DNA from 2 places in the Pseudalkalibacillus sp. R45 genome. Region 1 is predicted to be linked to the other one. Evidence: riboswitches for the same ligand, from Rfam matches in the RefSeq annotation. Region 1 holds a riboswitch; the other holds the start of a gene.
The links. A riboswitch is a leader RNA that binds a small molecule or an ion and turns the genes downstream of it on or off. The one in region 1 is predicted to bind cobalamin.
Positions count from the first base shown of each region.

Region 2: it holds a riboswitch for cobalamin, as region 1 does, so the genes downstream of both, ACTWQL_RS06270 (ABC transporter substrate-binding protein) here and ACTWQL_RS19130 (acyl-CoA thioesterase) in region 1, are expected to answer to the same signal.

Region 1 is NZ_JBQQCL010000014.1:55,131-62,874, forward strand. Features, by position in the region: gene leuS (leucine--tRNA ligase) at 1-552, shown strand, start outside; cobalamin riboswitch at 627-821, shown strand; gene ACTWQL_RS19130 (acyl-CoA thioesterase) at 966-1,439, shown strand; gene ACTWQL_RS19135 (rhodanese-like domain-containing protein) at 1,674-1,982, shown strand; gene ACTWQL_RS19140 (rhodanese-like domain-containing protein) at 2,077-2,346, shown strand; gene ACTWQL_RS19145 (sporulation protein Cse60) at 2,431-2,622, shown strand; gene ACTWQL_RS19150 (NUDIX hydrolase) at 2,674-3,165, shown strand; gene ACTWQL_RS19155 (GNAT family N-acetyltransferase) at 3,366-3,848, opposite strand; gene ACTWQL_RS19160 (NAD(P)/FAD-dependent oxidoreductase) at 3,868-5,124, opposite strand; gene ACTWQL_RS19165 (hypothetical protein) at 5,314-5,694, shown strand; gene ACTWQL_RS19170 (putative polysaccharide biosynthesis protein) at 5,776-7,416, shown strand; gene ACTWQL_RS19175 (DUF6884 domain-containing protein) at 7,463-7,744, opposite strand, start outside.
Region 2 is NZ_JBQQCL010000002.1:102,796-110,539, reverse strand. Features, by position in the region: gene shc (squalene--hopene cyclase) at 1-1,240, shown strand, start outside; gene ACTWQL_RS06280 (hypothetical protein) at 1,410-2,012, opposite strand; gene ACTWQL_RS06275 (PCYCGC motif-containing (lipo)protein) at 2,207-2,701, shown strand; cobalamin riboswitch at 3,195-3,380, shown strand; gene ACTWQL_RS06270 (ABC transporter substrate-binding protein) at 3,514-4,485, shown strand; gene ACTWQL_RS06265 (FecCD family ABC transporter permease) at 4,448-5,509, shown strand; gene ACTWQL_RS06260 (heme ABC transporter ATP-binding protein) at 5,510-6,979, shown strand; gene cbiB (adenosylcobinamide-phosphate synthase CbiB) at 6,976-7,744, shown strand, end outside.

The DNA of each region.
Region 1 (7,744 bases):
TCCCGACGCTTCTTGGATCGTGTATGGCGTCTATTTGTAGAAGAGGACGGTACGGTGTCTGGTAAAATTCAAGATGTAGAGCCGAACGAGCAGTTTGAGAGGGTTTATCATCAGACGGTGAAAAAAGTTTCTGACGACTTTGCGGAGTTACGCTTCAACGTTGGGATTTCCCAAATGATGGTCTTCATCAACGAAGCGTATAAGCAGGATGTTTTGCCGAAACCATTGATGGAAGGATTCATCCAGTTGTTGTCTCCAGTTGCTCCTCATATCGCAGAGGAAATTTGGGAGAAGCTCGGTCATACTGAAACGATCACGTATTCGAACTGGCCATCGTTCGACGAATCGAAGCTTACAGAGAATGAAGTGGAAATTGTCGTCCAAATCAACGGTAAAGTCAGAGCGAAATTGATGGTTCCAACAGACGCTGATAAAGGTCAATTAGAAGAGATTGCATTGGCGGACGATAAGGTAAAAGAAAACATCGACGGTAAAACGGTTCGCAAAGTCATTGCAGTACCTGGCAAGTTAGTCAACATCGTCGCAAATTAATATTTGTAGAGATTGATCTCGATTACGAGGTCAATCTTTTTTTGAAATGCTATAATGGGTAAGTGTAAGTATAATTTCATACCTTGCTTTATGGTGGACTGATGTTCAGGATCAGTTCTTAATAGGGAAGCCGGTGAGAGGCCGGCGCGGTCCCGCCACTGTAAGGTCGAGGTTCCAACAACATGCCACTGTTCCTCCAGGGAATGGGAAGGGTAGCTTTGGAACTGATGAAGCCGAGCCAGGAGACCTGCCATAAGGAAGAACACAGAAATTCCTACGGGAGATAGGAGGGTGTTACGTGCAAGAACGACGATGGAAGTACCATGCTGTAGCTGGTTTTGATCCTCTTCGACTTTAAGCGGCATCTTCTTTGGTGGAAGGTGCTTTTATTATTGTAAAATGGAGGGGTCAGAATGGAAGAAGCATATCCAGTTGAACGTTCGAGAATTATTCAGACAAAATTGGTTTTACCCCCGGATACGAATCATCTACAGACGATATTCGGAGGAAAGGTTTTATCTTACATTGATGAGATAGCAGCACTATCTGCGATGAAGCATTCAAACAGTGTCGTTGTAACAGCATCAATTGATTCGGTCGACTTTTTGTCATCTGCTAAAGTTGGGGATGCTCTCGGGCTTGAAGCTTTTGTGACGTCTACCGGCAGGACATCTATGGAAGTTTACGTGAAAGTGTTCTCATCCAATCTATTAACTGACGAAAAGACGCTGACGACAGAATCTTTTCTGACAATGGTCGCAGTGGACTCAGCTGGGAAACCGATGCCAGTTCCGAAGGTCATTCCTGAAACACCAGAGGAAAGGCGACTTTATCAGACCGCACCCGCGCGAAAAGAAAATCGCAAAAGAAGAGCGATGATCCGTTGAATATTTTAGGCCAGCTGCTATTGTAGCTGGCTTTTACTTTTGAAATTTTCGGTTTATCGACGAACTTCAAATTCCCGTCGATAAAGTTCCGTATTTTGTAATTAAACCTCGATCTTTACTTCCATCTTAAAATCTGAAATCAATTCCTTTACTTTTGTTAGTGAAGTTCGTAAAATAAGTGGCGGAATGATCAAAATAAAGCATGATGATATAGATATTGAAAGGGTGTTGAGCATGGAAAATGAACTAAATACGATTACGCCTGCAGAAGTTGAAAAGCTTTTGAAGGAAGGGAAGAAAATCTCCATCATAGATGTTCGTGAAGATGAAGAAGTGGTAGCAGGGAAGATTCCTGAAGCGAAGCATATCCGCTTGATGGAAATTCCCGACCGTTTAAAGGAAATTGAAAAAGATCAAGAACACATCATGGTTTGCCGTTCGGGTAGACGCAGTGAAAATGCAGGACTGTTCTTGCAAGAGCAAGGCTTTAAAGTAAAGAACATGGTAGGCGGCATGCTTGAGTGGGAAGGCGAAACAAAATAATTTATCAAGAGAAAGGGGAAACGGAGAGATGATTTGGGGAGTAACCCTGTTCGTGTTAGCTATATACATCTTCTTCTCCTATCTACTTCCTTTTATGAAACTGAAAACATTTCAACAAGAGGCTGTAGACCAGAATGACTTTTGCATGATCGATGTGCGTGATTATCAATCTTCTTATCGGAATCCCTTTCCGATCATGACAAAAAACATTCCGCTGTCCTACCTGTCCCGGACGACCAAAGAGGAAGAAATCTGCGATCGGGATATCGTCGTTATTGCAGAATCCAAGTATGTTGCAGCCATGGCGGCGCGGATTTTAAAGCGGAAAACAGATCGATTCATTTATTATGTAACGGTTTCCTGACAAAAGTAGAAGTCTTTCGTCAAAGGATTTCAGGCACCCTCGGGTGAATTTTACGTTGAACGTATAATTCAGGGGGGTGTTTTTTTGTTGCAGGTCAAACTCTTTGAAGCAGAACATGAGCAGGATCTAGAAGACGAGATCAATGAATTTCTCACCCAGCTGCATGAATCAAAGTTCATTGATATTAAGTACGAAGTCTCGATGGCTGTTGATGAAGACACGGAAGACTTCGAATCTCTTTACAGTTTTTCAGCAATGATCCTTTATCGGGCATGATGGATGGAATAATGATAGACTAATAGGAAAACGGTTTGGGTGTGTGAAGACATGATTCGCTTTTGTATATGTTTTCTGATAAAAGGATCTCAAGTTTTGATGCTCAATCGCAACAAAGCACCGAACAAAGGCTTGTGGAATGGGGTCGGTGGAAAGCTCGAGCTAGATGAAACCCCTGAACAAAGCGTCATCCGTGAGGTGTCAGAGGAAACAGGTTATCGTATCTCTTCGCCATATTATGGGGGAATCGTCCGTTGGGAAGTTGACGATAAGGAAATCGGGGGAATGCATGTTTTTATCGTAAACATATCAGACGAGGTCACCTATCCGACTCCTGAAAAAATGGATGAAGGGATCCTGGACTGGAAGGAATTGTCCTGGGTGCTTGATGAAGATAACCAGGGAGTCGTCAGCAACATCAGGCACTTTCTCCCCGATATGTTGCAAGGCAAAGAAGCTTCTGACTATCTGTGCATCTACCGGGATGGCAGACTGTCGCATGTAAAAGAAATGAGGCTGGGACAAATGAATTTTGTTCAATAGAAAACCGGGACAATTTGTCCAGATTTTCTTTAGTGATCAATAAATGAAGGCACCGCTTCGTCAACAACCTTCGCTTTCCGCGGGCACGGCCTCAGCCTCCTCAGAAAGCACAAACCGCTTTCTTCCGGGTTCTTCGACTCGTGCTGTTCCCCCAGGAGTCTACGGATGTTGCCTACGCTTTTCGTCTTTCATGTTATGGTTCATCTTTTCTGTTGGCAGTTATAGTTTTGTCCCCGACTCCTATATACCTCTTCAGCTTTTCTTCGGATACCCATCAAGCCATTATCATCGTTGTCCAAAACTTCGAAACCGAATTGTTTGTAAAGTCCATGAGCATCTTTCGTAACTAGCATCAATCTTCTTAACTTTTGTAAATCAGGATGAGTCATGATTTCAGACATCATCCATTTGGATAGACCCTGTCCTCGATGGCGTTCATCAACAAACACATCGGCCAAATAACCGAACGTCGCATAGTCCGTGATAACTCTAGCGAACCCGACCTGTTTCCCATTTTGGAACAGACCAAAACAAAGCGAGTTCTGGACGGATTTTTCAACCGTTTCAACATCAATCCCTTTTGCCCAATAAGATTCTTCGCTTAGATAGTGATGGATGTAGTGAAGGTCCATTTCTTTTTGATCCATTGAAAGAAGGTATTCACCTTTGTAACTGTACCCCATATCCCAATCTCCCTCTAAGTTAATCTTTTGCTGCATTCGTGCCTGCAAGATGTCCGGTCACGAACGCGCACGTAATGTTGTAGCCTCCTGTATAGCCGTGGATGTCCAGGATTTCACCGCAAAAATACAAGTTCGGAACGAATTTTGACCGCATCGTCTTCGGTTCCACTTCCTTTGTCGAAACCCCTCCGCCCGTTACGAAAGCTTTTTCAATCGGTAATGTACCATTCACTTTGAACGTGAAGCCCTTTACCAATTTGGCGAACTCGCGTAAAGCAGTATGTGAGAGTTGACTGTAGACTGTATCAAGGCTGATTCCCGCTTTTTCAAGCAAAAAGTGGAGGTACCTCTCTGGAATCCATCCCTTCAAAACGTTCTTGATCGCCTTTTTCGGTTCTCCCTTCAACATAGCCATCAATTCCTGGAAAATTTCTTCTGCATTTTTGTTCGGCATGAGATCGATATTCATTGAGACATACCCATCTTTACTCTTTTTCAATGCTTTGACGACGAATTGACTACAGCGGAGTACTGCGGGACCGGATATTCCGAGATGAGTGAAGATCATGTCCATCCGATGAGTGATGATCGGTTTACCATTCGGTTTCAGGACACTTAAGGCGACATCACGAAGGGACAATCCCTGAAGGGTCTTTTCTTTAATGAATCTTTCATCCGAAGTAAGCGGAACTTCAGTCGGGTAAAGATCAGTAATCATGTGGCCAGCATCTTTTGCCCATGCATAACCATCCCCGGTGGAACCTGTATGCGGTACAGATTTACCTCCAACTGCGATGATCACTGCTCTGGAAAATATCTTTTCGCCATTCTTCAAATTGATTCCTTTTGCTTTTTTTCCTTCATAGATCACTTTATTGACGTCGGTTTTTGTACGGATGTCGACACCCAGCTCTTTAATCTTCTTAAGCATGGCATCAACGACAGACTGCGCCTTGTCATTCACAGGGAACATGCGCCCGTGGTCTTCTTCCTTCAAACGGATACCAAGCCCTTCAAAAAAGGAGATGATGTCTTCATTGTTGAAGATGTTGAAGGCACTGTAGAGGAATTTGCCGTTTCCAGGCACGTGTTTGATGATTTCTTCAATCGGAAGCCGGTTTGTGACATTACACCGGCCACCGCCAGAAATGGCAAGCTTTCTGCCAAGTTTATCTCCTTTATCGATCAATAAGACGGAGGCACCGTTTGAAGCACCTGCAACAGCTGCCATCAAGCCTGAAGGACCGCCGCCTATGATAATGACATCGTATTTCATAAGTACACCTACTTTTATTTATACTTAAAGAAAGTATAAAACACTTTCTTCAGTATAAGTGCAACTATGGCTCAGCCTTCACCAAGGATTGGCTTTGCCATGTTTTCTTTATCTCCTCTGTAAGATACCATGTTTATAGTACGTGTTCCAAATGTTATAAAAATTAGAGCAAGGAGGCTTGTTCGATCTATGGACAATCAATACACCCCATCTGTGACAGAAGCTTATATGCCAGAAGATGGCGGATGGACCACCTTTAGAGAAACTCCTGTATTATTACTATCGTTTCCAAAATTTGATCAACTCGTTCAAATCGACAATAGAGGGTATTCTTATGTATGGTTATATGACGAGGGGATGGAGGGCCATGTGTTTTGTTTCAAACTTAACAGCGGAGAAGAGCGTGCACTGCTTTTCAAAAATGATCATGCCGGTAAGCTGCTTCTAGAGCAAGAGGCTCAAGCTCTTTTTCATATCGCTTTGACCTCGACGATGCTCGAGGAAATGGACGATGATACACCATTATTATGGCTGCCGAACATAGAGTTCACTCCAAGACCGACACCTTAAAGAAAAGCTTTAGCGAAAGCTATCATACTATGGTAAAATACATAGGATTATACGAAATGGCATTGGGAGTTGGAACGTTATATGTCAAAGTTGATACGTGGCACGTTGATTTTAACAGCGGCTACTTTCTTTTCTAAATTTCTAGGGTTGATTTTTGTCATCCCGTTCGAATGGTTAGTGGAAACGGATAAGGTTTCCGGTGGGGCACTTTACAGTTATGCGTACACCCCCTACACGGTTTTCTTAAGTATTTCCACTCTGGGACTGCCGTTAGCGGTCTCGAAGTTCGTGTCGAAATATAATGCGTTAGGGGATTATGTGACCGGCAGACGGCTTTTGAAATCAGGACTTCTGGTGATGTCGATCAGTGGTTTCTTCGCGTTTCTACTGTTGTTTTCCCTGGCTGAATGGATTGCGAGCATACTGGTCAGCAGAGGTGGAACTAGAGGGAACTCTTTAGAAGACGTAACCATGGTGATTCGCTTAGTTTCTACAGCGCTTATCATTGTACCGATCATGAGCTTGATCAGAGGCTACTTCCAGGGATTCCAGTCAATGGGGCCTACAGGACTTTCACAGGTAATCGAGCAAGTCGTACGGATCGGTTTCATCCTTGTCAGTGCATTTTTAGTCATGGTCGTATTCAAGGGCGAAGTAAGTACGGCTGTAGGATTCGCAACATTTGCCGCATTTATCGGTGCGTTCGCATCACTGGTTGTTTTACTGTGGTACTGGAAAAAGCGGAAGCCGCATCTTAATAAATTGTTGAAAGATAGTGTGGATCATAAGATTTCCTTGCCGAAAATGTATAAGGAATTAATTAAGTATGCGATACCGTTTGTAGCAGTTGGGTTGGCGATCCCGATCTATCAATTAATCGATATGATGACAATCACTAAAGCTCTGCAACACGGACTCGGCTATGGTTATGGAAAAGCAGAGTCCTATTATGCCGTATTACAGATGTATTCTCAAAAATTGATCATGATTCCTGTCTCATTGGCGACTGGACTTGCGTTGACGGTCATTCCTTTGATCACTACGCTGTACACGAAAAAAGACTTTACAGTCCTGCAAAGTCAAATCACGAAGATATTTGAAATCGTACTTTTCTTGACTGTGCCGGCTGGTATTGGACTGGCATTGCTTGGATTGCCAGCATATTCGTTGTTATTTTCGAACAACATTGAAATCGGAGGCATGGTTCTTTCATGGTATGCACCAACGGCGATCGTCTTTGCGCTGTTCACAGTAACAGCAGCCATCCTCCAGGGGATCAACAAACAAAAATTTGCCGTATATAGTTTGTTGATGGGGATTTTCGTGAAATTGAGCCTGAACTATATCCTGATTGCGAACATAGGTATCGCTGGTGCAATCATTGGAACCAATCTAGGCTATCTATTATCAATTGTAATCAATGTCGTAATCATCAAAAAGTATGCTAAATATCAATTCAGACCTGTATTCAAACGCTCTATTTTGATTGGAATGTTCATAGGAATGATGGTGATTGCGGTTATTCTTGCTAAATGGGGAATTGAATCAATCGTAGGAACTGATTATAGAAGTACGTTTACTTCCTTATCCGTCCTGTTGATAAGTGTACTGGCAGGAGCAGGAGTCTATCTCTATATGAGTTATTTCTCGGGGCTCCTACAACACATTTTCGGAGATCGGATCGAACGAATTTTCAAACGTAAAAAAGCACGATCAAATTAAGGCCTTTTTTCCGAAAGGCCTTTTCTTTTGCATTAAAAATGAATTTTTATTCTGAGTTGCTTAATTGTTTATCAAACCAGGCAAGTTGTTGACCGATGCCAAGCCCTTTCATTGGTATCTCATATTCAAATCCCTTTTGCTCGAGTTGCGGCTCCAAATGATCTCGATATACTTTACCGCCATGGAGATAGACGATGACCTCTTCAGGGGATTCATACTTCAAAAATGTATCGATTACATTTCTTGCCCACACTTTCTTTTCCATGATAGAAAATGTCTTGATAGACAGATCATAGGGCTCCAATGTCTGATTGGGTAAAAGTAGTCC
Region 2 (7,744 bases), on a different contig from region 1:
AGCCTCTATGAAACATCAATTTCAAAAAATGACCGATAAACCTGCTGATTTAAAAAGGAAGGCAGTGAGGGGAGCCGAACAATACATGCTGAAACGTATCGAACCCGACGGAACGTTATTAAGTTATTTCAGTTCGACCTTCTTGATGATATTTGCTTTGAATGCGCTGGGATACACTTTGAAGAATCCAATGATGGTAAAGGCAATCAATGGATTAAGGAACATGGCCGTTCAAATTGGTGATGATCTTCATATGCAATATACAACCGCGAATGTCTGGAATACGGCTTTACTATCACATGTCCTACAGGGTGCGGGAGTACCTCAGTCTCATAATGTGATCCAGCGGGCCAATCGTTATCTGTTATCACGCCAGCACACCCAATTTGGGGATTGGGTCCTGAGAAATGCAAATACGATGCCTGGAGGATGGGGATTTTCGTCTATCAATACGATTAATCCAGATGTCGATGATTCTACCGCCAGCCTTCGATCCATTTGTGAGGTGACAGAGGAGCAGCCCATCTATCAACAATCCTGGTCCAGGGGGATCAGATGGATCTTATCGATGCAGAATGACGACGGGGGTTGGCCTGCTTTTGAACGCGGTGTCGATAAAAAATGGCTTGCTCTTGCTCCGATCCAGGGTGCTGAATATCTATTATTGGATCCATCTACAGCAGATTTGACAGGAAGGACGTTGGAGTTCTTCGGTAATTACTCTTCAATGAACAAAGATCATCCCGCGATAAAAAAGGCGCTAAAATGGCTAAAAAACAACCAACGAAAGGAAGGATCCTGGTACGGTCGCTGGGGGATATGTTATATCTACGGGACGTGGGCAGCATTGACGGGAATGGCTGCATTCAGAAAAACTACCACCGATCCTTCTATAAAAAAAGCTGCAGATTGGCTACAATCTATCCAGAATCCGGACGGGGGATGGGGGGAGTCGTGTAAAAGCGATATCGAACGGAAATATGTTCCTCTCAGAGAAAGTACCTTGACGCACACCGCCTGGGCTGTTGATGCCTTGATCGCTTATGCCGATAATAGTACACAAGAGATTGAAAAGGGTATCGCTTATCTGATCGATCAAGGAGAGAAAGAAGACTGGACGACTACTTACCCCAAGGGACAGGGGATGGCTGGTGGTTTCTATATCCATTACCACAGCTATAGATACATCTGGCCGTTACTCACACTGAGCAATTATCGTAGAAAGTTTTTAGAGCAATGATCAAGGTTGGATGAAGCAGATATTATCGAATTGAGTGAACCCGTTGACAAGCGGGTTCACTTCGCATTACATCTACCTGAGGCAGATTAGGTCTAATTTACTAAATTGCTCAAGATTACACCAAAATTGCTCAAGTTCCCTACAAATTGCTCGATCACCACCTATGTTATTAAATCGTTTTCAAAAGGACTCCGCAAGGGTCTTCTGATTGTTCGAGTCCAATATTGCTGATGTGTATTTCTAAAATTTCTGTCCTGTTACCAATTATCGCTTCAATCGGGTCGATTTTTTTATTGAAAAGACGCTTTAAATCGTTTTCGAGACCAGCTTGTGCACAAACAATTTTCATTTTATCAATTGTAGAAGTATCTTCCTGTGCGTCAATGACGTCACGATGGGTTTGAAGTTCTATGGAAAAGTCATAGGGTGTAGATATGAACGTACGTCTTTCCCCAGTTTTCACTGTCCACTCCATGATATCGGCTTGCTGACATAGTTGATCATGTTCATCTTCTGTAACCAAAAATCCAATATGGTCAAAGGTGCTCCGTTTTCCATATCCGAATGTAACATTCACATTTCCTTTTTTCATTTCGATGATCCTGAATAGAATACCCTTATCCTTGAAATCTTCCCAGGTCAACGGGGGATTGAATGAATCGAATTTACCATTCAATTTTCCATTTCGTTGATGGACCCGAAATCCTAGTTTCAGATAATGATTTTCCATTTGTTCTAAATTTGGCGTCCAGTAATGATAATGAAATAACATGTAATCCTCCTAAACATGGCTTTGTGCTAGTATATCGAAAAATTGTCTATCTACCTTCCTTCATAAGCAGTAACTATACTCAAACTATAGTCTGACAAAAGGACTGTCACAATTCTAATACATTTCCATTACACCACATGCAGTAGATAGTGTTATGATAGATAGGAAAATACACAATGGAGTGAACAATAGAAATGAAAAAATTAAGTAGTTTATTCTTGGTATTTATCCTTAGTATTTCGCTTGTGGGTGCATGTTCCAATGATGAGCATAATGAATCTCAAGAGTCTCATGGTGAAGTGCATCAATTAGCAAATGGTGACTTGCGTGAAAAAACGGCGTCCACAGAAGCTATCCCGACATTTTTAAATGATAAATCTGAAGATATGCAGAATATTTACAGAGCAGCAGCAATGCATCAGGATCTCCTTGAAAAGATTCCTTGCTATTGCGGTTGCGGTGAGTCAGCAAACCATAAGAACAACTATGATTGCTTCATACATGAAAATAAAACGGATGGCTCACTCGTATGGGATGATCATGCAACAAGATGTAAAGCATGCCTGGATACCGCGGTGAAGTCGATGCTTGAATACAAAGATGGGAAATCAGTAAAAGAAATCCGAAACATGATCGATGAACAATATAAGGACGGGTACGCTAAACCGACCCCTACACCAGAAGTTTAAAAGCTCCCTTAGTGGGGCTTTTTTATTGAATTTCGCGACCCTCTTGGAAAACTGAGTGAGGCGAGAACCCACAGATGATTCGCTGTTTAAATAGCGTGAATTACTTAATTTCATAAATTAACGGACTTCAGAGACGTTATTTGTGACAAAAACGGTCTTTCAGAATTTATAACGGACACCAGAGACGTTATTTGTGAACAAAACAGCTGATTTTCCCGATAATTACGAAATAAGGTCTCTCATGTCCGTTAGTTTTGTAAAATCATAGTGATTTGGTCAAATAAGGTCTCCTGTGTCCGTTAAAGGTTATCCGACAGTGAAGTTTCGCAGAAATCAACAATAAAAACTAAACTATAAATCTAACAGAGCTTTCTCTCAAATAAGCTATCATCACTTCGATTTAATGAAACAATGCCTTTATAACAAAAACTTTTCTGAAAAGTCTTGCCTATTGATTATAAATGTAGTGTATAATCAAACATAGCGGAAAATTTCATAGTTTTACAGAGTTGGTGTCTTTTTTTCAAAGACTTAATAGGGAAGTTGGTTAGAATCCAACGCGGTCCCGCCACTGTAATTGGGAGTCAGCTGCATTAAGCCACTGTAGAAAATAAACTACGGGAAGGCGCAGCGGACGATGACCATGAGCCAGGAGACCTGCCAACACTGAAACCACTGACAAAACCTACGCGGATAGGGGGTGTGTTACGAAGTTCGATCATTCTATCAACTGATTCGAATCTAACAGCATCTTCATATCACTTATGAAGATGTTTTTTTATGCAAACACAACAAACAGGAGGCTTCATGTAATGAAAAAATTGATCTTATTTGTATTTACGTTATTAATGTCGATCGGATTGATCGCTGGATGTGGCGGAGATCAACCACCAGCTGACGAAAATACATCCAACCAAGAAAGCTCTGAAAGCAATCAAGGTGATTCCTTTCCAATTACTATAAAGGATGCGCTTGATGAAGAAATTGTCATAGAAGAACAGCCTGAAAAAATCGTATCACTCATTCCAAGCAATACAGAAATAGCTTTTGACTTAGGACTTGGTGAAAATATCGTCGGTGTTTCAGACTTTGATAATTACCCTGAGGAAGCAAACAGTAAAGAAAAAGTTGGCGGACAAGAACTGAATATCGAGAAGATCATTTCCCTGAAGCCTGATCTTGTACTTGCCCATGCGTCCAGTGCACACAACTCGACTGAAGGATTCAAACAGTTGAAAGATGCTGGTATTCAGGTTCTTGTTGTTAACGACGCACAAAACTTCGAACAGGTCTATGAGTCTATCGAAATGATTGGAAAGTCAACTGGTAAACAAAAAGAAGCTGATCAAATTGTAAGTGAAATGAAAGAAGAAATCGATGCAATCAAAACGAAAACACAAGAAATATCTGAGAAAAAATCAGTATTCATCGAAGTTTCACCCGCACCCGAAATCTACACACCTGGGAAAAATACTTTCATGAATGAAATGTTGACGATCATCAATGCTGAAAATGCAGCCGCTGATTTGGACGGTTGGGCGAAGATCGATCAAGAAGCAGTTGTTGAGAAAAACCCTGATGTCATCATCACAACCTATGGATATTATACTGAAAATGCAGAAGAACAAGTCTTCTCCAGAGAAGGATGGAAAGATGTTACAGCTATAAAAGAGAAACAAGTCTATGACGTCCATTCAGATCTTGTAACACGCTCTGGTCCACGGCTTGTTGAAGGAGTAGAGGAACTTGCAAAGGCGGTTTATCCAGAAACATTTACAGAATAATAGAATACTAGCTTACCTTTCGGCTTTCGCTTTTCTGTTCATAGCTATCATTTTAGGTATATCAGTCGGTACTGTTTCTGTGCCTGCGTTAGCAATCATCCAAATCGCAGGTCATGAAATTTTTCCGTTCACATCCATCGATCATATCGACTCGATGTACACAAGCATTGTCATGAACATCAGACTTCCAAGAGTCATTCTTGCTGGTATTGTTGGTGCTGCTCTCGCGATTGCCGGAGCAGCATTCCAAGGTCTATTGAGGAATCCTTTAGCAGATCCTTATACGTTAGGGGTATCTTCGGGAGCGTCTGTAGGGGCAGTCATCACACTTTTTTTCCAATTGTCGATACCAGTTGTGGGATCCTTTACACTTCCTTTATTGAGCATCCTATTTTCCTTCATCACGATTTTTCTCGTCATCAGTTTTGCACGGAAAATTGAACGTTCAATGAGAGTGGAGACAATCATTTTAACCGGTATCATTTTCAGTTCTTTTCTTGGAGCTGTCATTTCCCTAATGATTGCATTGACGGGAGATGAATTGAGACAAATCATTGGCTGGCTTTTAGGAAGCGTTTCGATGAGAGGATGGGAATACATCAAAATCATTTTACCGTTCTTCGCCATCGGTTCTGCTATTCTCCTTATAAACGCAAATGAATTGAATGCGATGTCTTTCGGGGAAGAAAGAGCCCATCATCTCGGTGTAAATGTCCATCGTAGGAAAATGGTCATTTTGACAGCTGGTTCGATATTGACAGGAGCAGCTGTGGCAGTTTCTGGAACGATCGGGTTCGTCGGATTGGTAATTCCGCATTTGACCAGGTTGTTATGGGGACCTGATCATAAGCACTTATTACCCTTATCCATATTAACCGGAAGTGGGTTCCTGATTCTTGCAGATCTAGTTGCAAGAACAGTGATTTCGCCGACAGAGCTTCCGATTGGTGTCATTACAGCTCTAGTCGGAGCACCGGTATTTGGACTGATCTTAATCAAACGTAAGACGGAAAGAAGTGGTTAAATGCTAAGCGTAGAAAACCTATCTGGTGGTTATGGCGATGCACCGATTTTAAAAGAAATAACCTTTAAGGTGGAAAAGGGAGAAATGTTCGGTGTCTTAGGACCGAATGGCAGTGGCAAAACGACCTTACTCAAGATGATCAGTGGAATTTTGACATGTCAAAAAGGGCAAGTCTTCATCAATGATAAACCGCTTGAAAGCTTTCCATCCAAGGAGTTGGCAAAGGTTGTTGCTGTCCTTCCGCAACACTCTGACCAGGGTTTTTCTTATACCGTAAGAGAAACGGTTTCCCTCGGGCGATATGCACATCAAAAAGGTTGGTTCCAATCGTGGAGCCAGCAAGATGAAATCATTGTCAACAAAGTGATGAATCAAACGGGGGTAACAGCCTTTCAGAATAAAAATATCCAGTCTTTATCAGGTGGGGAACGCCAACGCGTATTTTTAGCTCAAGCATTGGCACAGGAACCCGATATCTTGTTGTTGGACGAACCAACGAACCATTTGGATCTTTCGTTTCAAAAAGAGCTGTTGGACCTGTTGAAGCAATGGACGAAGGAACGTGGGCTGACGGTCATCTCGATTTTCCATGACCTGAACCTTGCGGGATTATATTGTGATCGGTTATTACTATTGGATAAAGGATCAATCAATATCCAACAAACCCCGAATGAAGTCTTACGAGAAGAGCGGATCGAAACCGTTTATCAAACCACGATCGAAAAGCAGCCACATCCGAAGGTACCCGCACCACAAATGGTATTGCTGCCGAAAATGTTGACCAAGAAACCAACTGAAATCCAGATCGACTCAATGAATTTGACAGTGTCCGATGAACGGATCGTACTACAAGCACCAGTGCCGTTACGGACGATGTCATCAGGTGTAATCGGCTCAGGAACAGGTTGGCACCAAACATTCATCAATAGACATGTCGATCTTGACTATAATTGCAGTGACCACAAACAAGAAATGGCTGAATATCTAAAAGAACATGGGTTTGAACCCTCTGATTCTGTTGGCATGATGACCGCAGTTCACCTGAAAGACGCAGCGTTCCACTCGTATGAAGGAGATGGTTTTTCCATCTTTGTCATCGTCACTGCCGGAGTAGGAAATGCAATTGATGCTTCAAAAAGTATACTTCACGATTTTGAGATGCAACCCGGAACGATCAATACTTGGATATTCGTCAATGGAAATATGACAGAAGAGGCATTCATCCAAAGTGTGATGACAGCGACAGAAGCTAAAGTCAAGGTTTTGCATGATCAAGAGATAAAAGATGAAGCGAATGGTACATTTGCGACTGGGACGTCAACTGACAGCGTCATGATTGCTGCTACACAATCTGGGGAAAAGCTCGGTTTTGCTGGATCAATCACACCTCTCGGAAAACTGATCGGAAAAGCAGTGTACGAATGTACGACCGAAGCGATTCTAAACTATGAAAAAAGGAAACGGAAATGATCCTGTTTCATTTGTGCGCGATTACACTCGCATTCGTTATTGATGCATTGATCGGTGATCCGCCTAATTGGCCTCATCCAGTCCGATGGATGGGTAGATTGATAGCCTTTCTAGACACAAAATTGAACAAAGGTCGTTTCCGATTACAAAAAGGAGTCTTCATGATCCTTTTTGTTGTATTACTTGTCGGGTCAATTACAACCTTGATCGTATGGTTTTCTTATCAAGTGCATCCTTATATAGGCATACTGGCAGAGGGGATCATCATCTCGACTACAATAGCCCGCAAGAGTTTGAAACAAGCTGCAATGAATGTCTATCAACCTTTAAAACAAGCAGATCTAAGCAAGGCTCGGAAGGAACTTTCCTACATTGTCGGACGTGATACCGAGAAATTGGATGAAGGTGAAATCACCCGTGGTGTGGTGGAAACAGTTGCTGAAAATACAAGTGATGGAATAACAGCTCCTATGTTCTGGTCCATGGTTGGCGGAGCACCAATCGCAATGGTCTATAGGGCGATAAATACCTGTGACTCGATGGTCGGATACCGCAATGAAAGATATCATCAATTCGGATGGTGTTCAGCAAAAATGGATGATATCGTCAATTGGATTCCCAGTCGATTAACTGGATTGGTAATGATGATTTGCAACAAACCGACACACCTCAATAGGAAAAACGCCTTGAGGATTTGGAAACGTGATGCGAAAAAACATCCAAGTCCGAACAGTGGATGGGGTGAGGCAGCCGTTGCTGCTTTGC